Regions from separate parts of the Paenibacillus sp. JT22N12 genome, predicted to be linked through region 4. Evidence: a T-box and tRNA genes for the amino acid it is inferred to sense, from the RefSeq annotation. Region 4 holds a T-box; the other regions hold tRNA genes.
What was found. A T-box is a leader RNA that pairs with one kind of tRNA and senses whether it is charged. The one in region 4 lies ahead of argS (arginine--tRNA ligase), so its partner is inferred to be a tRNA-Arg.

Region 1 (7,431 bases), 110 kb from region 4:
TAATTTTGATGAAAAGACCTATTTCAGCGAGCCCAAAGCCGGAGATATCAAGTGGCTACCGGAGGACTATAAAGCTGACCAATTTGTCCGCTTTTCGATTAATCCGCAAAACTTTGAGACAGCGATCACCACTGTAATTGAAAAAGTTGCACCCCAGATCATCGATCTTATTCTTAACAATGAAGCGTATATGAAAACACTCCAGACCAGCAAGGAAGATCTGGAGCGGGCCAAAGCGGAATTGGAAGGCAAGGAAGAAGGCGAAGTGAAGGATGCGATCGCTGAGGTCAAGAAATCCCTTAAGGTCAATGAATTCACGTTGACAAGCGGTATCAAAGACAATTATCTGACGTATCAGGATATGACGATGAATATGGACTTTATTGATGAGACCGATACAACCAAGCTCGCGGCTCATATGTTTATGACGTATGCGGATATCAACAAGGACGTGACATTCGAGTACGGAATCCCGACAGATGCGATTCCTGTGGAACAGCTTCAGGAACTGCTGGTCCCGCAAGGATTGGGCGATATGTCTGGCATAGAAGAGCTGCCGGATTCCACGAAGGGACTTTGAGTTGATTTTGCGCATTGCCATGCAATAATTTAAAAGTGCGTTCTTCGAGCCCGAGCTCAAGAGCGCACTTTTTGATTATTTAGACGAGTTATGAAACCGTACCCTGCTTATTGTTTGCTGATTTGGCGGTAGCCGGAGGGTGTGAAGCCGCTATGCTCCTTAAACAGGCGGGAGAAATAAAATAAGGTCATCCCTACACGCTCTGCCACTTCGGAGACAGGCATGTCCGTAGTAGACAGCCATTGTTTGGCTTTGTCGACACGCATGGCGTTGAGATATTGAATGGGAGAACTCCCGGTGAACTGTTTAAATACCTGGATGAAATAATTGGGATGGTAATGAACCAGCTTGGCCAATTCGTCGATTGTCAGCTGTTCTTCAAACCGCTGCTCCATGTAAGAGATCGCGGTATGGATTTTATCAACGACAGCAGAGCTCCGATTGAGCTTGATTTCCCCGATTTGCTCGATGAAGCAAGCCATGATCTCCATAATCAGCGAATTGACACGAAAGCTCGCGGCGATCGTATCACGCTGGATATATTGCTTCAGCGAGGCGAAAAGAAAGATCCAATGCTTCCAGCGCTCTTCGTCGTCGACAGTGAGAATATATGGAGTTTCCATAATATCGAACAATCTCAAATCTCCCAAAGTAGCGGTGAAATGACACCAGTACTTTCCGTAGGTTTCATCGCTGATGGTGGAATAGCTTTGGCGTACGCCTGCAGGCATCAGTACCACCTGTCCCTTGACGGGATAATACTCCTCGTCCTTGATACGAATGAGACCTACACCCTCCTGGATCAAATAAAAACGGTTAAAGGTGGGAACATGATCGAATTCCTGCCAGGAACGCTGTACTTTGGTATATTCTGCGGTCCATACCCGGAAGCGGGCAGAAGCCAGAAGTTCTTCCCACAAGCGGCTGTTTTCATCCGGCATAAAGGTTGTACTCTCCCTTTTTGGGCATATATTTAGACATATCCTGAAAAAATAATTGCCCTGCTTCGATGGCAGAGATCGAGGCAAGGCAAGAGGCTTCTGGTAAAATGGCGCGCCCGATACGATTCGAACGTACGACCTGCAGTTTAGGAAACTGTCGCTCTATCCTGCTGAGCTACGGGCGCGCGGCAACATTTATAATATCACGTTTCCTTTAGGCCGTGCAAGCCTTAACGAGGAACAGTGAGAAGCAAACGCGGGGAAACAGTTAAACAGCGGTAAACGTTGGAGTAAGAACAAGATACTAAAATTTCTTGATCCTCCACAAATAATCCTGACAATCAAACGATTTTTATCGAAAGAAGCGGGTTCCTGTTGTTTTGTGTCGAAATATTCCCTAAAATACTGTCGAATCCTCGACATGTTTTTACAAAATCCTGTAATCGATAGGGGTATAATTAACTTGTTACTGTTTGTAACCCAAGAGGTGATAGGAGCGATTAGCAAGGAGTCATGAACGACAAAAAAAAGCTGCTCGACGAGTTGCACGTTCTTCGCATCAGACTATTGGAGGCTGCGGAGACGCGCGGAAGTTTAACCGACCCAGAAGTTCTTGCTATCAGTGAAGCAGCCGATCAGCTTATTGTCACCCTACAATATATCCAGAAAAGAGAGTTAAACCGGCAGAGGCATCCTACTCCTTTATCATAGCAAATCATCATCTACAACCGCCCTCTTAATCGACGAAAAAATTGCGTGAGCAAAGCTGAGCATTCTTCCTGCAATAGTCCGCTGACAAGCTGGGTCTCATGATTGAACCGCGGTTCCTGCAATAAATTCATTAATGTACCCGCACAACCCGCTTTAGGGTCTGCTGTGCCGTACACGACTTTTTTTACACGACTTTGGATAAGGGCTCCCGCACACATCGGACAAGGCTCCAGGGTGACATACAGGGTGCAATCCAGCAGACGCCAGGCGCCAAGCTTGCGGCTGGCCTCACGTATGGCAATGATTTCGGCATGCGCGGTGGGGTCCATAGAGGTCTCACGTAAATTATGTCCTCTACCGATGACTTCATCGCCATGTACGATTACCGCCCCGATGGGAACCTCCCCGAGCCGTTCGGCTTTCAATGCTTCTTCAATTGCTTCCTGCATCCATTGCCGGTCTTTGTCCTGAAAATAAAAGTTATCCATAGAACGTCTCCTCCATCTACTCGACATATTGTGCCACGAACAGATATTCGTTGTTAACAGCATGTGTATAGAATTGTGTATAACCGATCCGTTATGCACAGATTTATACACATTACCGAAATTAATTTGTGGATTTGGGGATAAAATTGTGGATAACTATGTGAATAGTCACTTTTTTGACCCATTTTTAGTCTGTAATCATGGCTGCAGTTACTTTCATTTTATGACAAATATGTTATGATCCAAGTAGATGTCCACAAGCGTGCAAAAGGGTGTGTCGTTAGTTGTCGGTAAAAACGAAGCTATCGTTCATGATTTCGTTCATCGTATTTTTGCTGCTGATTGTTAATGTGATTTTGAACGAATATTCGACCAGAGTCAACATGAAGGCTGAGGTTGAATCAAATATGACCCATATCAGCGAGCAAATCGCCGCCTCCGTAGCCCAGCACACCAGAGAGTATGAATTATTGCAATCGGTATTCGACGAAAAACTGAAGATGGCTTCAGCGGAAACAGCCAAGCGGCTGCAAGACAGCGCAAATCCCGTTACCAGTGAACAGCTGGGACAGCTGGCCAGTCAGCTGGGTGTGACCCAGCTCTCGCTCATTGTACCCATAGATGGAGAATATATCATCAAGCAATCTTCCGATTCGCAGTTAAGCGGACTTAATATGAAAAGCCTGGGGAAGCCTGAGCAGCTGCTAAAGCAGGGACTTACCAATCATTCAAGTGAAGCGCTGCAGAGACTGGGTTATTATTTCTGGTCCGGACCCATCGAAATAAATACAGCTTCAACGACTATGGCCTATCCCGGCAAGTGGGGATTCTATATGCTGAACGATCAGGAATCTATCATTGGCAGCTATATTCAAAATAATCAAACGGAGGGTTATGGGGAAATTAACAGTCCCACTTCCGTATTATCCCAAACCATGACTAATAATCTGATTATTCTGGAGATCAGCGGCTTCAATCCGTTATTATTTGGCAAAGAGCCCGTCGGTGAAATCCCAAAAATGACCAGCGCGCAGCAGATGGCGGAACATCCGGTTTCATTCGGCAGCTATCATTACAGGCAGCCCCAAATGGATGAGAGAAATATTCTTGCGGCATCCCGGGGCCAGAACGTTTTTCGGTATACCACCGTTCAGGGCAAGGATGTGATAAAAAGCTTCGTCAAAGTCGCCGCTTCTGTCCCTTATGTCATTGGCCTGGTGTTGGATGGACAGCCGCTAACGAATAAAATCGATGAACAGCGCAACAACCAGATTTTTATTTCCGCTATTCTTCTTATTATTGTCGTGTTCTGCAGCTATTGGTTGTCCGATATTCTGATACGTCCCATCCGATCGATTTTATGGAAAATCAACGAAGTTTCCTATGGACGTTTTGATAATTCAATTGAAGTCAAGCGCAAGGATGAGCTTGGGCAGCTGGCCCAGCGGGTCAATGCCATGTCCAAGAACCTCGGGATTTATATGACCAAGCTCAAACTGGCATTCGAAGAGAACCGTTCAATGAAAGAATATTTGGAATCCTTCATTAACCATACGACGGATGCGATCCATGTGGTTGATCTGAGCGGACGCATTACCCAGGTGAACCGGGCATTCGAGCAGCTGTTCGGATACACAGCGGATGAGGCAACAGGTCATACCCTTCCACTGGTTCCGGAGCATTTGCATATGGAAGAGCTGCAAATGATGGAAGGGCTCAAGTCGGGCAAACATTTGACAGCCAGGGAAACGATCCGGGTCAACAAAAGCGGGGAGTGGATTGCCGTCAGTGTGACGACATCGCCGATCAGGGACAAGCATGGAACGATCCACGCGATTGCGAGCATCACCCGCGACATGACGGGCCGCAACAAAATGGAGGAGCTGCTGCGCCGGTCAGAGAAGCTCACGACGGTCGGACAGCTGGCGGCAGGGGTCGCCCACGAAATCCGCAACCCGTTGACCACGCTTCGCGGATTTCTGCAGCTCCAATTGGAGACAAACAAGCTGAATACCCGGCATGTCGATATCATGCTCTCCGAGCTGGATCGGATCAATCTGATTGTGGGAGAGTTTCTGATCCTCGCCAAGCCCCAGGCTACCCGGTTTGAGGAGAAGGATGTCCGTTTTATTCTGGGGGATGTCATTTCCCTGCTGGACAGCCAGGCTCATCTATGCGATATCGAATTTATTGCCAACTTCAACATGGACTCCTGCCTGATCTCCTGTGAGGAAAATCAATTGAAGCAGGTCTTCATCAACCTGCTGAAGAACGCCATCGAGGCGATGCCGGACGGCGGGGAAATTCAGGTCAACATCGACAGCAAGGGAAGCAGCGAAGTGTCCGTATCCATAATCGATGAAGGAATCGGCATCCCGGAGGAAATGATCTCGAAGCTTGGCGATCCTTTTTTTACCGGTAAGGATAGCGGCACGGGGCTTGGGATTATGGTCAGCCAGCGGATTATTGAAAGCCATCATGGTATGATGGAGATCAAGAGCAAGGTCGATGTCGGCACAACGGTAACGATCACCCTGCCGCTTATTCAGAAGCCTCGGGAAGAGACAAGCGAAGATCAACCGAATCATGTACAATAGTAGCTGCAGCGACATACAAAGCAAACGGTGCGGGGTGAACTTTCAGCTTGAGAATTAACAAATTTATTAGTGAAACCGGATATTGTTCCAGACGGGAAGCAGACAAGCTTGTCGAGTCGGGACGCGTGACGATTAACGGCATAACAGCAGAGCTCGGGAGTCAGGCGGAGCTTGAGGATGATGTAAGAGTGGATGGGAAGCCGATAGGCGAGCAGAAGAGCCATGTGTATCTTGCGCTCAACAAGCCGATCGGCATTACAAGCACAACCGAAGCTCATATTGAAGGCAATATTGTTGATTTTATCGGTCATGAGGAGCGGATATTTCCGATTGGGCGTCTGGATAAGGATTCGGAAGGACTCATTCTGCTGACCAATGACGGAGATATTGTGAATCGTATTCTGCGGGCAGAAGGAAGGCACGAGAAAGAATATATCGTAACCGTTGACCGGTCGCTAACGCCGCGGTTTCTCAAGGCGATGAGCGAGGGCGTCCGGATTCTGGGCAGCATGACGCTTCCCTGCAAAGTGACGAAGGAAGGGGACCGTGTCTTTCGTATTATTCTGACTGAAGGTAAAAACCGCCAGATCCGGCGGATGTGCGCAACCTTCGGTTATCAGGTGCACGGCCTTCGCCGCGTCCGCATTATGAATATTCATCTTGGTGAGCTCGGAAGAGGCAAGTGGCGTGACCTGACAAAAGGCGAGCTGCAGGAGCTGATGGCGCTGCTGGAGAACCATGGGTGAGAGGGCAGGCAATAACAAGCTTTATATGCCAATGCCTCTTGAGAGCAGCATAGCTGAGGTTGGCCCGCAATCTCGCATATAAATGAATAAACCAAAAACCAACGTTTCCAGCAGATATGCCGGATTTACGTTGGTTTTTTTGTAAGGTACCTTTATATAAGTTATGCGGAGGATTGACCAAGACTTGAAATAATAAGAGTCTTTAGGCTTTTGGGGTTGCTGGAATTTCCTGAGCCTTGGTGGCATCCATGAATTTACGGATAATGGATACTTCCACGCGGCGGTTCTTGGAGCGGCCGAGCGCCGTATCATTGGTGTCCACGGGACGATACTCTCCGTACCCGATAGCGCTGAACAGCTTCGGATTCAGGTTCTTGTTAAGCAATAAGACATCCATGAAGCGTATGGCGCGTGAGGAGCTCAAATCCCAGTTGGATTGAAATTCCGCGGTCGAAATCGGCTCATTGTCGGTATGCCCGGATACGACGATTTCATAGTCGGAATAAGGCTGCAGCATGTTCGCGATCGCTTTCGCAAGTATGCGCGCTTCCGGCTTGACTGTGGAGCTGCCGGATGGGAAGAGCGCATTGTCGCTTATCGTAATCATAAGCTGCGATTGATTAAGCTTTGTATCGAGCTGAGTTGTGAGGCCGTTCGTCTGGATGTATTTATCAATCTGCTTCTTGAGGTCCTCCAGCTCCTGCTGCTCCTGCTTCATCAGCTCATTGCGCTTCGCATCGGTGGTGGCATCCTCCGGCTTGGTATGGTTTTTGTCATCCCGGTCCAGATCCTCGCCATTACTGACGACGGAGGTATTATCCAGAACGCCGACACCGCTGTCGAGTGCCACGTTAAACGCTCTGCTCATATCCTCAAACTTCTTGGAATCAACAGAGTTCATTGCATATAATACGATGAACAAGGCGAGCAGGAGGGTAAGCAAATCGGCATAGGGGATCAGCCACGACTCGTCGGCATGTTCTTCGTGATGCTCGCTTTTATGCCTTCTGCTCATTGCCCTCCGCCCCCTTCTCACTCATTTTCAAACGTTGAGTAGGTGTTAAGTATACAGACAGCTTCTGATTGATTGCGATGGTCGATACACCGGATTGAATGGACAGGAGGCCTTCAACCATCATCAGGCGAAGCTCGACTTCACGTTTGGAGAGACGCTTGAGCTTGTTGGCAATCGGATGCCACAGCACGTAACCGGTGAAAATCCCGAGCAGAGTAGCAATGAAGGCCGCTGCGATTGCATGCGCCAGCTTCTCCATGTCGCTCATATCTGCCAGTGCGGCAATCAGACCGATAACGGCGCCGAGAACCCCAAGCGTAGGGGCGTACATGCCGGCCTGGGAGAAAATAAGG
Region 2 (7,431 bases), on a different contig from region 4:
CCTTCTTGTTCACGATCTCGTCCGTCTCCAGGAAATAAGCACGGCGCTCGGAGTGGCCGATAATGACGTATTGCACGCCAAGATCCTTAAGCATCACACCGCTGATTTCACCCGTGAACGCGCCGCTGTCTTCAAAATGAAGATTTTGGGCGCCAATTGCAATCGTTGTCCCTTTCGCTGCTTCCACAAGTGCAGGAAGCGCCAGGTAAGGCGCGCAGATAACAGCTTCGACGCCGTCAATCTCGGCTTTGCCCTTCACATCGGCGAAGAAGGATTCCGCTTCGGAAATCGTTTTGAACATTTTCCAGTTGCCCGCAATAATCGGTTTACGCATACGTCAGCTCCTCAGGCTTTGCGAAGCAAAGCTGCTTCGAAAGCGTTACTTAGGTCTTTGCGAAGCAAAGCTTGCTCCGCAAAGCGTTACATTCCGGCTCTGCGGAAGTCATGCTTGCTCCGCAAAGCATATTAACCAAAGAACCTGCCAGACCTACTTATCGTTCAATGCAACAACGCCCGGGAGCGCTTTGCCTTCCATGAATTCAAGCGAAGCTCCGCCGCCGGTGGAGATGAAGTTCATTTTGTCGGCGAGGCCGAATTTCTCTGCTGCAGCTGCGGAATCGCCGCCGCCAATGACTGTATAAGCAGACGTTTCCGCGCAAGCGCGGGCAACGGCTTGGGTACCGTGGGAGAAAGGCTCGATTTCAAATACGCCCATCGGTCCGTTCCATACGACCAGCTTTGAGTTTTTTATGACATCCGCGTAGATTTCGCGGGTTTTCGGTCCGATATCAATGCCTTCCCAATCTGCCGGAATGCCATCAATATCCACGATATTGGTATTTGCGCTTGCGCTGAAATCGTCAGAGATCACGATGTCCACCGGCAGCAGGAACTGCTTGCCGAGCTTCTTCGCTTTCTCGACAAACTCCTTCGTAAGCTCAAGCTTGGAGTCATCGCACAGCGATTGACCAATCTCATGGCCCTGCGCCTTGAAGAATGTATAGGACAAGCCGCCGCCGATAATGATATTATCTGCGATTTCGATCATTTTGTTGATAACGTCGATTTTGTCCTTAACCTTCGAGCCGCCGACAATTGCCGTGAACGGACGCTCAGGGTTCAGCAATGCCTTGCCGAGCACATCAAGCTCTCTTTCCATCAGCAGACCGGATACGGCCGGCAGGAAATGAGCAATGCCTTCGGTCGATGCATGGGCGCGGTGAGCGGCGCCGAATGCGTCGTTGACGAACAGGTCAGCCAATTCGGCAAGAGCTTTCGCAAGAGCCGGATCATTCTTCTCTTCACCTGCTTCGAAGCGGACATTCTCAAGCAGCAGCACATCGCCGGCCTGCAGCCCGCTGATTTGAGCCTTCACGGCATCGCCGACAACCTCATCGGCTTTAAGTACCTTCTTGCCAAGCAGCTCGGAGAGACGAGCAGCCGCAGGCGTCAAACGCAGATCTTCCACAACTTGTCCTTGCGGACGGCCCAAATGGCTGGCCAGAATGATTTTTGCGCCATTTTCAATCAGATAGTTGATTGTCGGCAGCGTTTCGCGAATGCGCTTGTCGTCCGTGATTACACCGTTTTCCAGGGGCACATTGAAATCCACGCGCACAAACACGCGCTTGCCGGCTACCTCAACATCACGTACACTTTTTTTGTTCATCCTGTAACCCTCCTAAGTAACCTTTAAATCTTCCCCGTCTTCAAGGCTCAGAGAACATGATAAAGGTTCTTAAATCTATGCAAAGCTCTCCAAATCCCTATCCATCCCGCAAAAAATGCCTCACTTACACAGTAGCGCAGGTTATCTATCTCTATTATTCCCCCAAAATGGGGGAGCAAGAACATCTATCTCAAATATGTGCTATTTCCTTACATGTCACCCTGCGGCCCTACGCTAATAACGCAGCTCTATCTCTCGGTTTAGTCCAGTCGCGCAGAAGCGCCGCAGTCGAGCTGGGTCCTGAAGCAACCCGTCAGTGGTTGCTTGCGTGGACGTAAAGCGGGCCCTACCGTAAACCGCCGCGAAGGAGCTGCCACAGGCAACTCCTTCGCGAATATGGGGTGTCCAGAGGGGAACCCTTGGGGTCCCCCTTTCCAAGGGGGATTTAGGGGGATGCCCTGTATTACAACCCTTTGGACGCAATATAAGCAGCGAGGTCGACTACACGGTTCGAGTAGCCCCACTCGTTATCGTACCAGGAAATGATTTTGACCATGTTGCCTTCAACAACCATCGTTGACAATGCATCGATTGTGGAAGAAGCAGGGTCGCCGTTGTAGTCGCTCGATACAAGCGGCTCTTCGGAATAGTTAAGGATGCCTTTCAGCTGTCCTTCGGAAGCTTCTTTAAGAGCACTGTTTACTTCTTCAACAGTGACATTGCTTTTTACTTCAACAACCAGATCGGTAAGGGAAACGTTTGGCGTTGGAACGCGCATAGACATACCGTTCAGTTTGCCTTTCAGTTCAGGCAGAACCAGGGAGATTGCTTTTGCAGCGCCGGTGGATGAAGGAATGATGTTCTCAGCGGCTGCGCGGGCGCGACGCAGGTCTTTATGCGGCACATCCAGAACGGATTGGTCGTTGGTGTAGGAGTGAACGGTCGTCATCATACCTTTGACGATTCCGAATTTTTCGTGGATAACCTTGGCGAAAGGTGCCAGGCAGTTCGTTGTACAAGAAGCGTTGGAGATAACAGTGTGTGCGGAAGGATCGTATTTATCTTCGTTAACACCCATAACGATCGTGATATCTTCGTTCGTAGCAGGTGCCGAGATGATAACTTTTTTCGCTCCGCCTTTAAGGTGAAGCTCGGCTTTTTCCTTAGCTGTGAAGATACCTGTGGATTCTACAACGATTTCAGCGCCTACAGAAGCCCACGGCAGGTTCTCGGGGTTGCGCTCTGCAAATACTTTGATTTCGCGTCCGTTAACGATCAGGGCGCCTTCTTTTGCTTCAACTTTTGCGTCAAGCGTTCCATGAGTCGTGTCATATTTAAGCAGATGAGCCAGTGTATTCGTGTCTGTCAAATCGTTCACAGCCACCACTTGAATTTCCGGGTTGTTCAGAGCAGCACGGAAAACGTTACGACCAATACGACCAAATCCGTTAATACCTACATTTACCATTGTTGTTTCCTCCTAGGTTTGATTTTAATTTATATCTTAAGACGTCTGCTTCAGCAGCCGGTCAGCCGCCTGCAACCGTCAAGATCTCGCTTATATGTGTTTGCCTTACTGCTGTTCTTCATCAAGCATTGCTACAATAACCAGGGCTGCAGCTTCATCCGTCACGAGAATATCATCATGTCCGAATCGCATCACAGCGGCGATTGCCTCGCCCTTGCTGCTTCCGCCTGCAATGGCTATTACCACTTCCGTCTCCATAATATCCTCCAGGCGCAGTCCCGCCGTCGGCATCTTATGAACAACCGCCCCATCACGGTCAAAATAATACCCAAAGGATTCGGCAAGCGCGCCTTCAGCAGTCATGGCTGCAATAACTTCCTCATTAACCCGTCTTCGCCGTGCCATGACCATAGCGTCTCCGATGCCGTGGATGACAATGCGCGCGCTGCGGATCACATCGACAATCTCGCGAATATTTGGTTCCTGCATGAGTGTCAGATAGGCTTCCTCACCCAAATGATCGGGTACATGCAGCAGCCTGTACTGGGCTCCTGTACGCTTGGCCATTGTGGAAGCAATCGTGTTCGCCTGATAATCCAGACTCTCGCCCAATCCTCCGCGCGCCGGTACGAACCAGTTTCCCTTCAAAGGTGTCTGAGTGGTTAATTGATTGGCCACCGAAGCGAGCGTCGAACCGCCGGTTACAGCGACGACATCGTCCTTGTTCATCATCTTGCGGAGTGCGGCGCATCCGGCCTTCCCAAGCTCGCGCTTGGTATGCACAGAGGAATCCGAGTCACCCGGGACAATCCACACATGCTTGAGTCCAAAATACTTGCGAAGCCGCTGCTCCAGCTCCGTGAGGCCGAACATCTCCTTATAGAAGGGCTCCATATCCTCCAGAAGCCGTCTTCCGGAATCGCTGATGCGCATACCTGCCGTTTCGACGTGAAGCAGGCCCTGCTCCTTCAGAAAGTCCGTCTCGGCCCTCAGCACACGTTCCGACAAATCAAGCGATGCTGCAAGCGTCCGCCGGCCAATCATGTCGGATAACATCACCTGCCTGAGAATGAGATATCTTTTTTTCATGACGGCAAGCAGATCCGGCAGCAGCTGCTGCTGAATTTCGATGAGAGATTGCATCTTTCAACATCAACTCCAGTTGCGCCGAATTCGGTATCCGGTTCTCGTGGACATTTTTCGTCCCGCATGATCATTTTAAGTCCCACCGTTATTGTACTCCAAAATATCATGAGGGGCAAGTCAGGTTTAACGGAAGAAACCGCTTTCCGTCACGATTTACACAAATTTATCTTTGCATAAGCCCTTGCTTTTCTTCCAGCAATCACATATACTTATTTTCGCTATCACATTTGCGCCCGTGGTCCAATGGATATGACGTAGGCCTCCGGAGCCTGAGATCGAGGTTCGATTCCTCGCGGGCGCGCCATATAAAACACATCTGCCGGCATCTGCCGGTTTTTTAATACCACTAATTTGACCATCTTTGACTTTTAAAAAACAATGGTTTATGATGTGGATATACAGCTGATCTAACAAGCCGATGTTTTGGATACGGGCCGTGTGCCCGCGAAAAAGCTTATACAGCAGAAGAGCAGCGCATAACACTTATTAGGAGGGAATTACTTTGGAAATGAACTTTGTACCTATGGTTATTGAGCAGAGCAACCGCGGCGAGCGCGCTTACGATATATACTCCCGCTTGCTGAAAGACCGCATTATTTTCCTTGGCACTCCTGTGAATGACATTGTCGCTAATTCCATCATCGCACAGCTGCTGTTCCTGGCTGCGGATGATCCTGAGAAGGATATCTCGCTTTACATCAACAGTCCTGGCGGCTCGGTCTCTGCAGGTCTGGCTATCTTTGATACCATGCAGTTCATCAAACCAAGCGTATCCACCATATGTGTCGGTATGGCTGCTTCCATGGGCGCTTTCCTGCTTGCTGCCGGCGAAAAAGGCAAAAGACATGCGCTGCCCAACAGCGAAGTCATGATTCACCAGCCGCTGGGCGGAGCGCAAGGACAAGCGAGTGATATCGAGATCCGCGCCAAGCATATCTTGAAAACGCGCGATACCTTGAACAAAATCCTGGCCGAGCGTACAGGTCAGCCGCTTGAGAAAATCGAGCGCGACACCGATCGCGATTATTTCATGTCTGCTGCCGATGCACAGGCTTACGGTCTGGTCGATAAAGTTATTGAGAAGCTGTAAGGTTTCCTAAATCCGATACCGCCATTCCGGTTTTTCCCTTATATAACGAAAGAGAAGAGTGCCGATCCAGAAAATGGACCTGCACTCTTTCTTTATCCTTAGACATAGCTCCTTTATCACAGAATTTGACTAATGTCAAGAAAAATTCGGCGCGTTGAATTGGTAACGACTCCATTAATTTTTCATGTTAATATGTACTAAATGATTCCAGATTCACCGACACTTAGGCTGTTATTGAAATCTAACAAACGGAGTTGCACACGCATGAAACTATCAAATCCTTTCGCAAGCGTGCGAAATTTCATCCGTCCCAGTGAACCTGGTTACATTTACAACCATTTCACGCCAGCATTTGATCGTTCCTTTGATCAATCTGTTACCCTACATGAAAATCGCAAATCTTATTTGCCGATGCAGGATAAATCCCTTCTTTTACGACCGCTCAGCGACGTGCATTTGATCGAAGTCTATCAAGAAGCCAAAGCGATGCGGCTCTCGGAAGAGTTTATTTCTTTAATCGAGCAAGCCATCGAGCAGCGTGGTTTATCCGAGTCTGATTAGGCTCGCTCGTCCTGCCTGACTAACGCTCTCAACCCAGCGTCGTGCCACTATCCCTTAGGATGGCGGCACGACGCTTTCTATCTGTTCCACAAAGAAAAAGCGGAGCCGCTTGGAAATCCAAGCACTCCGCTTCTTTTTATCTCTGCCCATGGTGCGATTGTTATTCCATTTCGTAAGAGACCTGTACATTAGCAGACAGCGTAATTTCGCCGGTCTGTATCGATGTGGAAGCACTATCCGCCGCAGCCTGAGGAACAGCGGACATCAAGCCTTTGTTGTACACGGGAATGCTGCCTGAGCTGGATTGTGATATATTAACAGCCGCCTTCAATTGTTTGCCTGCTGCTTTGGCTAATGTCTCGGCTTTGGCCTTTGCGTTGGCCATCGCCTTCTCCAATGCCTGAAGCTCGTATTGATCCTGCTTCTCCGTATCAAATTGTACGCCATCCATCCGGTTCGCGCCTGCAGCCGAAAGGTTGTCCAGCAGTTGACCGATATTGATCAAGTCTCTTGTAGTGATTTGGATGCTGTGGGTAGCCACATAACCGGTCACTTTGTTCGTGCCGTCTTTTTCGTTATACGTATACTGCGGCTGGACATTAAAGTTCGTCGTCTTTACATCCTTCTCGGCCAGCTTGCTTTTTTCGAATAGAACGGTCTGAAGAGCGGCAAACTTCGTCGCATTGCTTGTCTGCGCTTCCTTGGCTGTCGCTGCCCGTGTTTCCACGCCTACATTCACGTAAGCCACATCTGGCGCCGCTTGCAGCTCGCCTTGCCCGCTAACGGTGATAATCCCCTTCTGCACCTCTCCAGCCTCCTCGGCGGCATATACGTCGCCTTTGCCTCCGCTTGCCCCGATGACAGCTCCAATTCCTACAGCGACAGCGAGCGCAGCCGTTAATATCCACTTCGAGCGGCCTCTTGGTTTTGCCATCTGATTCGTTTCTGTCCCGGTCTGAGTTTGTTCGGTCTTCTTCTCAACCATTACAATCATCCCCTTTGCATAAAAATTGGTTACATTTTCTATAACGTCATAGTTGGCCGGGATGTTGCAGTTATCTGTATCCACAGCCTTTTTGACACAGAAAAAAGCCCCATCCTGGGACTTCTCTGCTTCGAAAGAACTTCTATTGCCTCAACTGGAGGCACCAGTTCATTTCTTATTGTTTATTGGTTCTCCAGCTCTTCTTTGCTGACCAAATTGACTAAAGCGGTTACAGCTTGGTCGGCATCCGAACCTTCCGCGCTAATGGTTACTTCCGTCCCCGAGCTGATCGCAAGACTCATAATCCCCATAATCGATTTCGCGTTCACTTTTTTTTCGTCTTTCTCGACGAACACCTCGGAAGAAAACTTGTTCGCTTCCTGAACAAAAAGTGCGGCCGGTCTTGCATGAAGACCTGTCTTCAGTCGAACTACAACCGGATGCCTTGTCATGGAAACCTTACCCCCTAAACTTAATTCAATCGTGCGATTGAGATTGCAAACGTCATTTTA
Region 3 (7,431 bases), on a different contig from region 4:
TCCTGTAACGGTTCCAAGCGGAAGGAATACGGCAATCGTGACCAAAGTCGACGAGAGAATCGGCATAAACATCTCTCTGGTCGCCTCGGTGATCAGCGCCTTGCCTCTGAGCTTCTCGGAACGCAGAGACATCCGCCTGTAATTGTTCTCAATGACGACAATCGAGTCATCGACGACCCTACCGATCGCGACCGTCATCGCGCCAAGCGTCATAATGTTAAGGGTGATATCCATCTGCTGGAGAAGCAAGAGAGCGATAACCAGTGACAGCGGTATGGAAATAATGGATATAATCGTCGTTCTGAAATTGCGCAGGAACAAAAGAATGACAATAACTGCAAACAGTGCGCCGAACAGCGCCTTGTCGATCATTGTGCTGACTGATTCCTCAATCGGCTTGCCCTGATCCAGCATCACAAGGGATTTAATTTCCGCATGCTCTTTCTGGAATTGAGCCGTCTCGTCCTTCACCGCATTGACAACGTCAACGGTATTGGCATCTGAGGATTTTGTAATATTGATGCCGATAGAAGGCTCCCCGTTCGTCCGGGAGATGGACTCCGGCATGGAGACCAATTCGATATTGGCAATTTCCGACAATTTAACAGTCGGGATTTCTGTTGGCGCTTGTGCACCTTGGGGAGCCTGATTCACAGCGCCTTGCCCTGTTCCGGCATTGCCGGCTGCTGCCCCTCCTCCGGGAGCCCCTGCTGCCTGTCCTGCGCCTCCAGCAGCACCTTGCTGCGGTGTTCCGCCTGCACCGGATGGAATTGCGGGGATCTCAATATTTTTCAACTGATCAAAGGTAGTAACATTGCCGTCAACGACGATGGCTTTCTCGGTCTTGTCCATTTCAAACAGGCCAAGAGGCGCTTTGACGGCCGAGGCTTGTACTATTCCTTTAACCGTATCTTCACTGAGGCCAAGCTCGGCCATCTTATCTTTATTAAAGGTTAACTGAACTTCCTTCACCTGCTGGCCGGAGATCGCTACCGCGCCCATTCCGTCAATACCTTCAAGCGATGGCTTCAAATCTTCCTCGACCAGCTTCGTGACCTCTTCAAGCGTCATTCCGCTGCCGCTGGAGATACTCAGAGACATAATCGGAAAATCATTAAGGCTGATTTTGGATATCTGCGTATCCTGTGCGCCGCTTGGCAGTTCAAAACCATCGGTGACAGCTTTCAGCTCACTCTCCGCTTCCTTCATATCCTTGCCGTAATCATACTCCACAACGATGGAAGAAACGTTCTCTGATGAAGTTGAGGTGAATGCGGTGACGCCATTCATGTTCTTGAGCCGCTGCTCGAGCGGGATGGTCAGCTTGTCCGCCACCTCTTCCGGAGCTGCGCCCGGGAACACAGTATTGACCACCAGTATGGGAACACTAATGTTCGGAATGGTCTCCTGCTTCATGCTCAGACCCGCATACAATCCGCCAACTGTGACAATAATCGTCATGATCCAGATGGCGAATTTGTTGTTTATTGAAAATCGGATAATTCCTTTCATCCTTCCACTCCTCATCTCTTTATATAACTTCATTGACCAATCGTTCAAATATAATTCCATACTATTTGAACAAAGTTCAAAAGTCAATTAAACGGTGTTCAAATGAAGCCTGGTTGAACGGTCAGTCACAATAAAAACATATTTAAAATTCCTCTTGCGCTTTTCAAAAAATGCATGCTATAATATCACTTACGTGTCCCAGTAGCTCAGCTGGATAGAGCAACGCCCTTCTAAGGCGTGGGTCGGGGGTTCGAATCCCTCCTGGGACGCCACTCGCGTTTACATACAATCATTTTAATAAATTGAAAAAAACCTCGAATCCCAGCTGTATCAAGGGATTTGAGGTTTTTTTGTTTCACTATTTAGCTATTCAGATTACGTCTTTTAAAACGATGATTAACTTTTCGGTCCAAAACCTGAACTGAAATGTGTTAAGCCGTACCGGATTCTTGAAGCATCCTGTCTAAAACAAATTAAAGATCAAAGAGGCTGTTTCTCATGACCGGGAAACAGCCTCTTTGATCTTTGTGGAAATCATTCGGGAATCATCACTGGCTTTTGTTTCTACGAAAGGTTGATTGATCTGTTTGAGTTTCTTCTCGACAGCTTTGTATTTCTCCCAAGCCAACGTACAGCTCTTGGAGTCCTTGCCTAATTCATATTCGAAATATGCCCGCTTGTACTGATCATCCAGCCTCTTGATATTCCTGATGTGAATGGAAAAGTTCCGGTCCACCGGAAAGAAGTCGTACCCGCTGTCCTGCAAGGCCTTTGTCCATGTTTTTAAAGTGCCCCATATATAAAATTCTTCATTTGTTGTGTGAATCTTGATTTGCGGCGTACTGCCCCCGATGTACTCAAGGAACACCACAGCTTTAATCTCTACGCTGCACAGCCCGCCGCTGCCATCGTTATTTCGTATAACTGATAATAAATCCATTTCAAACATCTCCCAGGCTATTTCTGCTTTTTAAGAAGACTTGCCGGCGTTTTTGGCTGATGTACCCAAATGATGCTGGCAGTAGAAACAATCAGTACCGCAGCGGAGGCCAAAGCAGTACAAACAAAATAGAACACTTTGTTTTTAAGCGACTTCATTTTCATATTTAGTGTCACCTCCTCTCCATTTGATCAAGAGAATGCATTGAATGAGGAACGAAATAGCAACAATTGAGGATTGGAAATAAAAATTCGAACAAACAATAAGAACGGAAATCCACCTTAATAGTGGAAAATACTTTGAAGGAATCCTGGTTTGCTGCTCGATTCTGGATGGTGCGTAGAGGATGGCGAGAAGTATGCATACGATAGTCAGACAGTACACGGTCAAGCTGGAAATTGAGGAGAAACCGACAATATTGGCCGCTATGGAAGTCGATACCAGGCATGTCCAGCTATGTTTAAGATGAATGCCTCCGGAAACCGCTCTTAGAACAGCGAAGGCCAGCATGGCGTATATCGTTTCCTGCGTTTTCCCTGTCATTAAGCTCAAGATCAATGCAGCAATTAAGGTTCCGAAAGTATTAAAAAGCGCCTCTATGGAAAATTGCAATTCTTCGACAGAGCTTGGATGGTCAGGGGCTCTCCGCTTTAAACCGGCAGCCAATCTAAAGGCCAATGTTTGCATCTTCTGTCTCCTTCTTCAGTGCAAAATAGAGCAGAAAAGCCAGTCCGATAAAATAGATTATTGTGGCTATGTATAGATCACCAATAAACAGCACAGCTCCGAATGCCAGAGCGATTAATATCATTATAATCATTACCAGCAAAGTTACCAACTTATAAATTGGTTTTTCGAATTCAAATGAGAACCCTATTCCTCTTTTATATAAAAAACCGCTAATCAGATACCCGATAAGACCCGTCAATGTCTGCAGCAGATACCCTTTCCAGGCATGAGAATTAATTTCCTGAACGGATAGGTACCCTAAGGATAACTGCATTATCAAGCCTGTCTGCAGCAATGCAAAAAAACATAAGCCTGTCAAAGATACAATTAAAGCCCAGAATGCAGGAATTTTAACTACAGCCATCATAAAAAGAACCAGCAGCACCAAAATGGCAACCGGAGCGTAATCCGCGAGCGCTACTTCTTTTCGCAAGTAAAAACTCACAAGGTTAATGACGATCATCATGATAAGCGAAGGCCAAAGATATTGAGTGAATTTAAGTCTGTAAAGGGTGAATGAAATAGAAAACAATGCAATGCTTTCAATGATGGAAAATAACATGAACAACAAAAAAACACTCATTTGATCAACCGTCCCTCAGTTTACTGAACCCCGCTGTGCGATAAACTCAATCGCCCTATCCTTTAGCCATATTGGCCTGCCACCATCTAACAGTGCATCCGGTTTAAGAAAATCACCCCTATACTCCGGATTGAGCGCCCGTTTGCCGGCAAGCGATATATTTTGTTGGGATGTCCCCAGATGCTTGGAGAGCCAAGCGGCTGTAACGTATTCCAGTAGTTCCATTCGCTCTCCTTTCCCGTATCCGCCTTATTACCTCATTATACCCAAGCGGTTGATATGTACAAGCGAACAAAACTATTTTCCAGACGTTTCTTGTTTGTATGGCACCTGGGCCCGGGTGTTATACAAGAACGGGAACCTGCTCCTAAAAAATAGGAAAAGGTTCCCTGCTTGGGGCGATACCCAATATGCAGTACATTCATAAAAAGCTTACTGCACTTTTACTTTGAAACGGCTTGCCGATTTCAGAAGCTCTGCCGCCAGATCCGAGCACCTGCCGATGGATTCGGTCAATTCCTGCATCGTAGCGCTTTGCTGCTCGGCAGCCGCTGCGACCTCTTCGGAGCTTGCTGCCTGCTCCTGTGTAATACCGGAAATTTGCTGCATGGCCGAGGTGATCTGCCCGAACGACCGCTCCACATTGACAACAGCCTCCTGCAGCTGCTCGGTGCACGTGGAAAACTGGCCCACTCCCTTAAAAATACCTTCGAAATTGGCATGCGTCTCGCTAATCCAGGCATGTCCCTGCGTGACGGCTTCATTGCCATCAACAATACGGTTGATAACCAGCCGGCTGTTTTCCTGTGTGACCGAAACCAGCTCGGATATAGACAAAGCGGACTGTGAAGACTGCTCGGAGAGCTTCCGCACTTCCCCGGCAACTACAGCAAAGCCTTTGCCCTGCTCACCGACACGGGCCGCTTCAATCGATGCGTTAAGCGCCAGCAAATTCGTTTGGCTGGCAATATTGGAAATAATGGTTACAATATCTCCGATAGCCCGCGAATTATGGCCCAGAAGCTCAGCGGCCTCGAGGGAGTGCCGCATCGCCTCCTGTATGACCTCCATTTGATGCAGCGTCTTCTCTACCAATTCCCGCCCGCCTTCGGATTGCTCTCTGACCAGAACCGCAATTGACTGCATCTCCTCCACATCCTGAGTAACCTCCGAGAGCTCCCCGTCAATTTCAGATACAGCTTCCGAACTGTTCGTGAGCCCTTCGACGATCCCATTGATGCCCTCGCTCATTTTGTTCATGGATACCGCTACCTGCAGCGCGCTCTGGCTTGTCTCTCCCGATGCCTGATGCAAATTGCGTGTCGTACCCGAGATCTCGTCCGATGATGATAGAATCTGGCGGATCAGCTCCTGCAGGTTCTGGCTCATCTGTCCGAACGACTGGGACAGCTTGCCCATCTCATCCTCACGCTTCAGTATAATCTGCTCGCTCAAGTCTCCGGCCGCCACCTTCTCCGTGGCCGACATCAGCCTGCGTATCGGCTTGGTGAAGATCCGGCTGATCGCCAGCGATACGATGGAGCCAATTAATAAAACGATGATTGTTATGATGACGGTGGACCAAAATATGGTCGATGACATTTTGGGTATAACAGAAGCATCCAGGTCGATACCGAGCAGGGTGCTCGTGTTTCCATCCGTGTAGGGAACGAAGATGGATTTATGAATACCGAATTCATCCTTGTAGATTTCGCTGACAATTGTCTTGTTGTCGGTCAGAGCCTTGTTCATATCAGCCGTAAAAGGATAGTCGGTCCCGTAATCGTCCGGCACATCGGCTAACACGACGATATGGTCCTTTCCGCCGCTTTTGGAGAGCACATACACATTCTCCAGACCATTCTTAACTTTAACCTGTTCCAGATTTTCTTTCAGGGCGCCATAAAGCGGATCGCCTGCATCCTTTACTTCGGCCTCGTAACCGGGAATGCCGGCTACCAGATCCGAGACAACCCCGATATCCGTATTCAGCCTCAGATCGAACTGCTGCAGCAGCTTATCGACCAGATTCGTATTGACGTAATATGTTGTGCCTGCAAATGCGGCGCATGTAAATAATTGCAGTAGCAGGATGCTGATGATGACTTTGAGCGACAGTCGTTCCCGCACGGGACGCAATAAGGAATTAAACAACTTCGACGGACCTCCCTGATTGATACGGAGAATGGTACTGCTCATAAATTTCGTCTACTCTCTCCTTTAAGTAGCCGACAATTGCCGGGACATGCTCAAGCTGTGTATAAGGCGAGATCACAAACAGCTTGCTGGCGTATAAGGGGACTTCCACACCTTCCTGGGATAAAACCAGCAGATGCTTCTTGGTGTCTCCAAAAAACATTTCATCGCGCCGCTCCCCGAGCAGTTCGAATAATCGTTCATTAAGCCGGTTGTTTCGGAGGAGCTCATCAAGCAGGCACTCCCCGGCCAACTCCTCTTGAAATCGGGAAATCCGATTCTCAAAAATCCTCAGCAGTGTCGTAATACCGGGATTGTCGGGGTTTGCGATCACCATCTCGGGAACTTCCTTCATGAGCTGCCTGCGGAAAGCCAAATTGACCGATACAAACTGCGCCAGCAGCTGTTGATACCCTTCAATGCCAAAAGCCAGCAGAGCGCTGTAGATACTGATCGAGCTGGCCATTCTGGAGCATTCCAGCGTGTAACCGGTATGATACTGGCCGTATCCGCGGTATCCCACATAAGGCGTTTCGTCGGGATTCAAATCAAGCAGACGCAGAGATTCCGCTTCTTTTACCAGGAGCAGGCTAGTCAGATACGGCGTTTGTCCCAGCTTTTGAAAATCAAAGCACATGGTATCGGCAAGATGGATATGCTTCATTTTACCTGCGATCGCATGGAGTGCTCCCAGCGTTTCCATATCCAATGCAAGCGGATTAAGAGCAAAATCATAATCATTGAAAAAGGCGAAAAATCCTCCCAGCGCCGAGTCCGCATGAACATGCGGCCTGTTTAATCCATTAGCCGCGGCAGCTTGTACGGCAATATTCATAATTTCGGAAATATCGTCAATTCCCATAGCATCGGTCGTCCCCGTAGTGGCGACGATATAGATCGGAATTCCGCCTGAACGAATAACCTGCTCCAGTTTCCATTTCAAATCCGCTGTGTCCATGGAGCTGTCGCTTCTTGTCCGGATTTTGACCAGACGGTCGCTTCCAAGTCCTGTCGCTTCCATGGATTTGTACAGACTGTAATGAGCCGAATCCGAACAAAAGGCATACAGGTTATTCGGCACTCCCGTGCGCGAAGCATCCGGAGCGAATTTGGCTATTGCCAGCCGCAGACCGGTGAAGATTGCCCCCTGTCCGCCCCAGGTTGTGTAGCCGCCGCTTCTCGTATGGTCATAACCGACCAGCTTGGACATCATGCTGACGACCCGCACTTCAGCCTCAGCGCCAGCCGGGCCATATACATCCCACAAATTATTGCCATTGACAAGCATCGCGGCGAGCATTCCCATAATGCCCGGAATCGATGCCATGGGCAGAATATTAGTCATAAAATATTTGGTATGGTAGGGATGCGCATGCATCAGTTCGATCAGGCCCCGGGTTACATCTTCCATCGCTTTCCCCTGCGGGGGGATGACACTGCTCTCATTCAGCTGTCCATAGAAATCGCCTGA
Region 4 (7,431 bases):
ACCTTCTGGAATTGACAAACGCTGGAGATTTATCTATTTATCGTCGTCCTCGTCGTCATCCTCAAAATCATCCGCTTCCTCGGAATCCTCGTCATCCGACGCCTCATCCTCATCCACGTCATCGGTATCCTCATCGATTTCTTCGTCATCGATCAGTACCTCTTCGTCAACCTCAGCTTCCTCTTCCGCTTCGTCGAAGATTTCCTGATCTTCGTCATAGCTGTCGAAATCCTCTTCCTCGGCGGTGTAGGTTTCTTCTTCCTCGTCCGGATAAACCTCGTCATCCTCATCATCATCATTGATAATGCGAGGGCGTTTGGCGTTGCCCACCGGATCTTCGGAACGTTCCACCGGATACCAGCGTTTGAGGCCCCAGGTATTGTTACCAACACAGGCAAAACGACCGTCAATATTGATTTCCGTATATACTTGCGCAATCACTTGGTTGGTTTCATCTTGGGACAAGCCACGGATCTTGGCAATTTCCATCATAATATCCCGATAATAAAACGGCGTATTGGCCGCTTTAAGCAGTTCAAAAGCCAAATCAACCATTGGCATTTCCTTGACGCGTTCAGGATCGATCTTCAAGGTGATTTCGCTGCTCATTGGACACTTCCTCTCATGTCAATCTACTACAAAACTACGCAGACAATCCATTATCAACTTTTAGTAAAACCTATTTCTTTCAAAAAAGCAAGCGGCAGGCCTTTTGTATGTAAAAAGAAAAAGCGAAGGACAACCTTCGCTTTGACTGTATCCTTCCGGATGATCCGGCTGCTGCCCACCCGGGATGCAAGAGCCGTTAAAGGACTCCTGATTTATTCTATGTGCCTCAGCGGCGAATGACACGGTTATTCAGCCTAATTATAGGAAAAAAGGTCACTTGCTCATACGGCTTGCCGCTTGCCGTCATACAATACTGCAGCATAGTCCACCCGGGAGGAGAGGCCAGCCTTGGACAGAACCGCAATTCTCCGCCTGCTGCACAGTTCGCAAGCCCAGTCCTCGTCTCACGTTAAGCGCCGCATCATCCGCTTTGAGCAGCGCAGCGACTATCAGCGCTTCCTCCAGGAATGGTCGGAGCTGCGCGATCCGCTTGCCGATGAGCAGGCTCCCAGACATCTTCCATTAATTGAAGCTTTTTCACTTCCCATCCCCGATGAGCAGTTGAAAACCCGTTCCCGTGACGGCATCCTCATCGAGGACGACCCCCTCCTTTGCGTTCATGCCTCGACAGTCAAGCAAACCGCACGCGAGAAGGGTATTCCCTGGGGTGTCCATGAAATTAAAGCTCCGCAGGCATGGGGCATGACAACGGGATACCGGGTTAGAATCGGTGTAATTGATACGGGCGTGGATTTCAGCCATCCCGACCTGAAGCATTCGCTTGCCCGCGGCGTCAATTTGTTGAACCCTGCCGCACTTCCGCATGATGATAACGGGCACGGCACACATATTGCAGGAACGATTGCCGCGGCCAACCAGCTGCGCGGCATGATCGGGGTCGCTCCACGATCCATCGTTTACCCTGTAAAAGCCTTCGATCATAACGGCAGCGCTTTTGTATCGGACATCATTCTGGGCATCGAATGGTGTGTCCGCAACCGGATGAATATTATTAACATGAGCTTCGGTATGAAAACGCGCAGCAAATCTCTGCTCCAAGCGGTGACCAATGCGTACAATGCCGGCGTTATTGTTGTCGCTTCTTCCGGAAATGACGGGAAAAGAAAGTCCGTCGACTATCCGGCCAAATATCCGCAGACCATTTCTGTCGGAGCCACTAACCGCCTGCGCCGTATTGCGCCGTTCAGCAACCGCGGCATCTACATTGATATCTATGCTCCCGGAGATAAAATCATGTCGTCATGGCTGCGCGGAAAATATCATGAGATGAGCGGCACCTCCATGGCAACCTCGCATGTCAGCGGCGCCATTGCGCTGCTGCTGGCCCACCAGCCGGGACTTTCGCCGTCCGAGATTAAAGCCATATTAAAGCGTTCCATGCTCCCGCTGCGGGGCACAAAAGCTCCCCGGTTAACCGGGGAGCTGGATGTAATGCGCATGCTCGCATCCGCGGACCGGTAGGTCTGCGGTTTGCTTGCAATTCAATGCGCGGTAGCTGCCAAATCTACATACGTTCCGGGGCTGAGACGCCAATCAGGCGCAGAACCGTCGACAGCACTGTACGAACTGCGGCCAGCAGCGCCAGCCGGGCTTGCGTCTGGGCAGCATCCTCGGTTATAACCCGCTCCGCCTTGTAATAGCTGTGGAACAGGGATGCCAGCTCATAGACATACCGGACAAGCCGGTGAGGGGCGTACTGCTCGGCCGCTTCCGCGATTTCCTGCGGCAGCTCGCCCATTTTGCGCAGCAGATCGAATTCATGCTCAGTCGCAAGCCGGGTCAGATCCACCGATGCGGGCGGCTGAAGCTGAATGTCCTGCTCCTGTGCCTGGCGGAAGATGCTGCAGATGCGCGCATGGGCATATTGGACATAAAATACCGGATTTTCATTCGATGTCGAAATAGCCAGATCCATGTCAAAGTCCAAATGCGAGTCCATGCTCCGCATGGAGAAAAAATAACGAATGGCGTCGATGCCCACTTCCGCCATCAAATCCTCCATCGTGACCGCCTTGCCGGTCCGTTTGGACATTTTCATCTTCTCGCCGTTCTGGAAGAGGCTGACCATCTGGGCAATCAGCACAACCAGCTTCTGCGGATCGTTGCCTAGCGCAGCCATCGCTGCCTTGACCCGGGGAATATAGCCGTGGTGGTCAGCGCCCCAAATATTGATCATCCGGTCGTAGCCGCGGGCGAATTTATCCCGGTGATAGGCAATATCCGGCGTCAGGTAGGTGTAGGAACCGTCATTTTTCACCAAAACGCGGTTCTTGTCATCGCCATAAGGCATCGTGGACAGCCACGTGGCGCCTTCCTCTTCAAACACTTGCCCACGCTCACGCAGCGCCTCAAGCGCCGCTTCGACCTGTCCGCTCTCATACAGCTTCGTCTCACTGTACCATTCGTCGAATTCGACGCGGAATTCCGCCAGATCACGCTTGATCTTGTTCAGCTCCCGCTCCAGGCCGTATGCGCGAAAGAATGCAAAACGCTCATCATCAGGAATCGACAGCAGCCGGTCGCCTTCCGACTCGGCCAGCGCCTTGGCAAAGCCAATAATATCTTCGCCATAATAACCGTCTTCCGGCATTTGGGCTTCCTGACCAAGCGCTTCCTTATAGCGGGCCTCAATAGAGTAAGCCAGGTTCGCTACCTGCTTGCCGGCATCATTAATGTAATATTCCCGTGTGACCCGGTAGCCGGCAAAATCCAGCAGATTACAAAGCACATCGCCCACAGCGGCGCCGCGGGCATGGCCCAGATGAAGGCTGCCCGTCGGATTGGCGCTGACAAACTCGACCTGGACGGATTGTCCGCCTCCCGCATTCACGCGGCCATATTCCTGGCCTTGGCCCAGCACCTGACTGATCACCGGATAGAGATAGCTCTTGTCGATCCGGAAGTTAATAAAACCCGGTCCGGCAATCTCCGCGGACTGTATGGATGCCTTGCTTTTATCCAGATGGGCGAGTATGGCTTCCGCAATTTGGCGCGGATTCTTCTTGGCCAGCTTGCTGAGCAGCATGGCCGCATTGGTCGCCAAATCGCCATGCGACTTATCCTTGGGCACTTCCAGCACGAAGGAGGGAAGCTCCTCGCGTGCCGCCAGCCCGGCGGCTACCACCGCATCCGCTATCGCTTCTTTTACGAGTATATCCAGTACATCAATCGCATTTGCTTCCATTAAAAAATCCAGCTCCTCTTCATCATTCACATTACCAAACAGGCAAACTTCTATTCTTCCGTCAGGACGGAAGCATGCCCGTCTTCCAGCTCTTCCGCACGCAGCCGGATGACAAACAACCCGGATGGCTGCTCGTCTACCCACAGTCTGTAATGCCATTCCAGCAGCATGGGCAGCGTCGGCGCCAGCGGTTCATCCGCAGGCTCCGCCTGGGCCATATCTCCGCACTGCATCCACAGCAGCGTAGTATCCGTCTCCAGCTGGAAACGGATATGCGTCGAGGCGTAATGCCCCAAGCGGCGGGCTCCAGCCGCAAAGGACTGGTCGGATTCCACATCCCCGTGACGCTTGACGCTGAGCTCGCCTTCGCGCCAGCGAACGACCGTCCGCACCTGGCCATTCTCATCGGATTCGTCGTAGCGGACATAGACGGTGCGGTCTTTGCGGAACCATTCGCCGATGAAAGCATGCTTTTGCTGTTCTCCGTCGAGCTCGCTCGTTAGTTTGATTCGCACTTTCGCTCTGCCTGTCATCGTCGTTAGTCTCCTGTCCTGCTTCTTATGATACCTACTATATACAGGAGCAACAAGGATTTCAATGCCGCCGGAAGCAGCGGCTAAATCTGGCGGGGCGACTGGAGACCCAGCACAGTCAGCCCGCTGCGGATGACCTTTGCGCAGGCAGCCACAAGCACAAGCTTCGCCCGAGTCGCTTCCACCGTTTCCGATAGAATCCGTTCCTGATGATAGAATCGGTTGAAGTCCTTGGCAGCGTCAAGCAAATATCTGGCCAAGATGGAAGGCTCATTCGCCTTGACCGCCTCGCGGATGGCATCCGGATAGGCGGTCAAGGTTTTGAGACAGGTCCATGCGGCGGGAAGGGATAAGAAGCCTCCCTCTTTTTGCAGAGTGCCGTCCTTAACTGCCTGCATCGCTTCATCGATGGTCAAGCCGCCTTTGTCCAGCAGCTTATACGCCCTTGCCGCGGTATATTGCAAATAAGGACCGGTCTCCCCCTCAAAGCGAAGCGCCTCGTCCAGCGAGAAATTCACTTCCAGCTGCCTGCCGTGCTTCAAATCGCCGAAAATAATGGCGCCGATGCCGATAGCCTCGGCAATCTCCCGCCTGCCGGCAAGCTCCGGATTCTTCTCGGCGATGAGCGCTTCCGCTTTGGCGACCGCTTCATCGAGCACCGTGTCAAGAAAGACCACCTGCCCTTTGCGTGTGGACATCTTGCGGCCTTCGAACTTCATTAATCCGAAGGCGACATGCTCGCAGCGATCCACGCCGTCCATTCCCATCCGCTGCAGAACGGCAAACACCTGCTGGAAGTGAAGCTTCTGTTCTGCACCAACCACATAAAGAAGGCGGTCGGCTCCCATCTCACGCTTCCGATACAGCGCGGTGGCCAAATCGCGCGTCGGATAAATCGTCGAACCGTCGGATTTCAAAATGAGGCAGGGCGGCATACCCTCTTCATCCAGCCGCACCACCTGAGCGCCGTCGCTCTCCTCAAGAAGCCCCTGTTCAGTGAGCTGACTCACAACCGCCGCCATTTTATCATTATAGAAGCTCTCTCCCAGCGTATGGTCAAAGGCAACCCCAAGACGCGCATACATCCGGTCGAATTCCTTCATGCTGAACGATATGAAAAACGTCCACAACCGCTTTGCTTCCGCATCTCCGTTCTCAAGCTTCCAGAACCAGAGACGCGCCGCATCCTCAAGCGAATGATCCCTCCCGGCCTCCTCATGAAAAAGCACATAGAGACGCAGGCTCTCGCGGATCGGCTCCCGTTGAAGCGCCGCTTCGTCGCCCCAGCGCGTGTAAGCCTCCATCAGCTTGCCGAACTGCGTTCCCCAATCCCCGATATGGTTGACCGTCATCACCTTATACCCCGACAAACGGTAGAGATTGGCGAGTGCATGGCCGATCATCGTTGAGCGCAGATGCGCCACTCCAAACGGCTTGGCGATATTGGGCGAGGACAGGTCGATGACGACCCGCTGCCCCTCTCCTTCCGAAGACTTGGCAAAATCCCCGTCCAATATGGTTTCAAACAGCTTTGGAGCAAAGCGGGCAGGTTCAAAAAACAGATTCAAATAGGGACCCTTGGCTTCTGCGCGCACACCGGCAGACGGGTCCTGGACAAGCGGCGCAAGCTCCCCGGCGACGGCTGCAGGCGGACGCTTCCATTGGCGGGACAGCAGGTAGCAAGGGAACGCCACATCACCAAGCGCCGGATTCGGGGGAAGCTCCAACACAGCGGCAATCTCCGCCTGCGAAAGCCCGGTATGAGGCTGCAGGCGCTCTGCCGCCCATTTCAGCAAAAGATTCATCTTATTCTCCTCCTTCGATTTTTAACGGATGCTTATGTTGAAAAAACACAAAAACCCCCGTCTCTGTAAAGAGACGGAGGTCTGGTCCGTGGTACCACTCTTCTGGCTCCCGCCTTGAATAGAAGGGGCCGGCCGATTGGCCGGCTGCCTCTCCTCGTTAGCGGGGCCGCTTGAACACGGTAACGGGGTGACCGGATTATCCTACAGCGGCAGGCGCATTCGGACAATCAACTCCCGGGCCCGCTTCCCATGCCTCGCTGCACCGGCTTTCACCGCCCCGGCTCGCTGCTTGCAGCGCTTTGCAAAGTACTGTCCCGTTCATCGCTTGTAAGCTGTTATTTGTTTATTATATGCATCCGAAGAGAAATTGCAAGGGGAAGGCATAACGGCCCATTCATGCGACTTGCTGCCGGCTTCATGAACAGCATATACTAAACTGAACTGAACAACGGGATTTCAATTTTATTTGGAGGACGGCAGGATCAATGAGCAAAGGAACCGCATTATTACGGCAGCGCAATGAAAAACGCACCCTGGCGCTGCTTCGCACCGGGGAACATCACTCCCGGCAGGAGCTTTCCAAGCTGCTCGGCTTAAGTAAAAACACCATTTCGCTCATAATCGACAGCTTCATCAAGCAGGGGATCGTCGAGGAAAAAGGGCTGGACGAGCAGAGCGGCGCAGGGCGGCCAAGAATCCAGCTGCAGCTGATTCCGGCTTTTCATACCGCAATCGGAATTTCCATTGGCCATTCAAGCTGCCAATTTGTCGTCACCGACTACCGCTCCGCCATTCTGGAGAGCGGCGAATGGACAATCCCGTCCATGCAGGCGGACCCTTTTATCGGGCAGCTGATCAGCTTGTGCGGCGGGCTTCTCGACAAGTACCCCCAGACGCTCGGCATCGGTGCGGCGATACCTGCGCTGGTCGATCCCCACTTGGGCCTTGTGCACTTCTCGTCCCATCTGGACTGGCGGGAAGTCCGTCTCAAGGAGCGGCTGGATGAGGGCCTCCCGGTGAAAACCATCGTCATGAACAATGTCAGAGCGTCTGCGCTGGCGGCTTCGTCTGCTGTCCCCTTGCCCCCGGGTGGCTCCGGCAATCTCTTCTATCTGCGGGTGAATGAAGGAGTAGGAGGAGCCCAGATTATTGACGGCCGCGTCTATGATGGCGCAAGCTTCACTGCAGGTGAAATCGGTCATCTGTGCGTGCAGATGGACGGACCCCTGTGTGCCTGCGGACAGCGGGGATGCCTGGAGACGCTCGTCAGCATGCCTGC

Region 1: it has a tRNA-Arg gene. The T-box ahead of argS (arginine--tRNA ligase) is inferred to sense a tRNA for this amino acid. The anticodon was not compared.
Region 2: it has a tRNA-Arg gene. The T-box ahead of argS (arginine--tRNA ligase) is inferred to sense a tRNA for this amino acid. The anticodon was not compared.
Region 3: it has a tRNA-Arg gene. The T-box ahead of argS (arginine--tRNA ligase) is inferred to sense a tRNA for this amino acid. The anticodon was not compared.

Annotation. Positions count from the first base shown of each region.
Region 1 is NZ_JBWDNU010000016.1:128,941-136,371, reverse strand. Features, by position in the region: gene AC0YOA_RS33840 (hypothetical protein) at 1-580, shown strand, start outside; gene AC0YOA_RS33835 (helix-turn-helix domain-containing protein) at 688-1,521, opposite strand; tRNA gene AC0YOA_RS33830 (tRNA-Arg) at 1,630-1,706, opposite strand; gene AC0YOA_RS33825 (Spo0E family sporulation regulatory protein-aspartic acid phosphatase) at 2,035-2,232, shown strand; gene tadA (tRNA adenosine(34) deaminase TadA) at 2,244-2,720, opposite strand; gene AC0YOA_RS33815 (PAS domain S-box protein) at 3,005-5,317, shown strand; gene AC0YOA_RS33810 (pseudouridine synthase) at 5,365-6,063, shown strand; gene motB (flagellar motor protein MotB) at 6,266-7,078, opposite strand; gene motA (flagellar motor stator protein MotA) at 7,062-7,431, opposite strand, start outside.
Region 2 is NZ_JBWDNU010000004.1:22,839-30,269, reverse strand. Features, by position in the region: gene tpiA (triose-phosphate isomerase) at 1-334, opposite strand, end outside; gene AC0YOA_RS15840 (phosphoglycerate kinase) at 488-1,669, opposite strand; gene gap (type I glyceraldehyde-3-phosphate dehydrogenase) at 2,133-3,137, opposite strand; gene AC0YOA_RS15830 (sugar-binding transcriptional regulator) at 3,243-4,280, opposite strand; tRNA gene AC0YOA_RS15825 (tRNA-Arg) at 4,513-4,587, shown strand; gene clpP (ATP-dependent Clp endopeptidase proteolytic subunit ClpP) at 4,792-5,373, shown strand; gene sda (sporulation histidine kinase inhibitor Sda) at 5,638-5,934, shown strand; gene AC0YOA_RS15810 (SIMPL domain-containing protein) at 6,095-6,919, opposite strand; gene AC0YOA_RS15805 (HPr family phosphocarrier protein) at 7,102-7,371, opposite strand.
Region 3 is NZ_JBWDNU010000013.1:79,902-87,332, forward strand. Features, by position in the region: gene AC0YOA_RS31150 (efflux RND transporter permease subunit) at 1-1,512, opposite strand, end outside; tRNA gene AC0YOA_RS31155 (tRNA-Arg) at 1,708-1,784, shown strand; gene AC0YOA_RS31160 (LytTR family transcriptional regulator DNA-binding domain-containing protein) at 2,009-2,452, opposite strand; gene AC0YOA_RS31165 (cyclic lactone autoinducer peptide) at 2,470-2,616, opposite strand; gene AC0YOA_RS31170 (accessory gene regulator ArgB-like protein) at 2,597-3,139, opposite strand; gene AC0YOA_RS31175 (hypothetical protein) at 3,120-3,764, opposite strand; gene AC0YOA_RS31180 (methyl-accepting chemotaxis protein) at 4,197-5,918, opposite strand; gene AC0YOA_RS31185 (pyridoxal phosphate-dependent decarboxylase family protein) at 5,911-7,431, opposite strand, start outside.
Region 4 is NZ_JBWDNU010000016.1:15,206-22,636, forward strand. Features, by position in the region: gene rpoE (DNA-directed RNA polymerase subunit delta) at 34-609, opposite strand; gene AC0YOA_RS33275 (S8 family peptidase) at 958-2,091, shown strand; gene argS (arginine--tRNA ligase) at 2,135-3,814, opposite strand; gene AC0YOA_RS33285 (YwiB family protein) at 3,865-4,347, opposite strand; gene argS (arginine--tRNA ligase) at 4,431-6,152, opposite strand; T-box leader at 6,219-6,483, opposite strand; gene AC0YOA_RS33295 (ROK family protein) at 6,638-7,431, shown strand, end outside.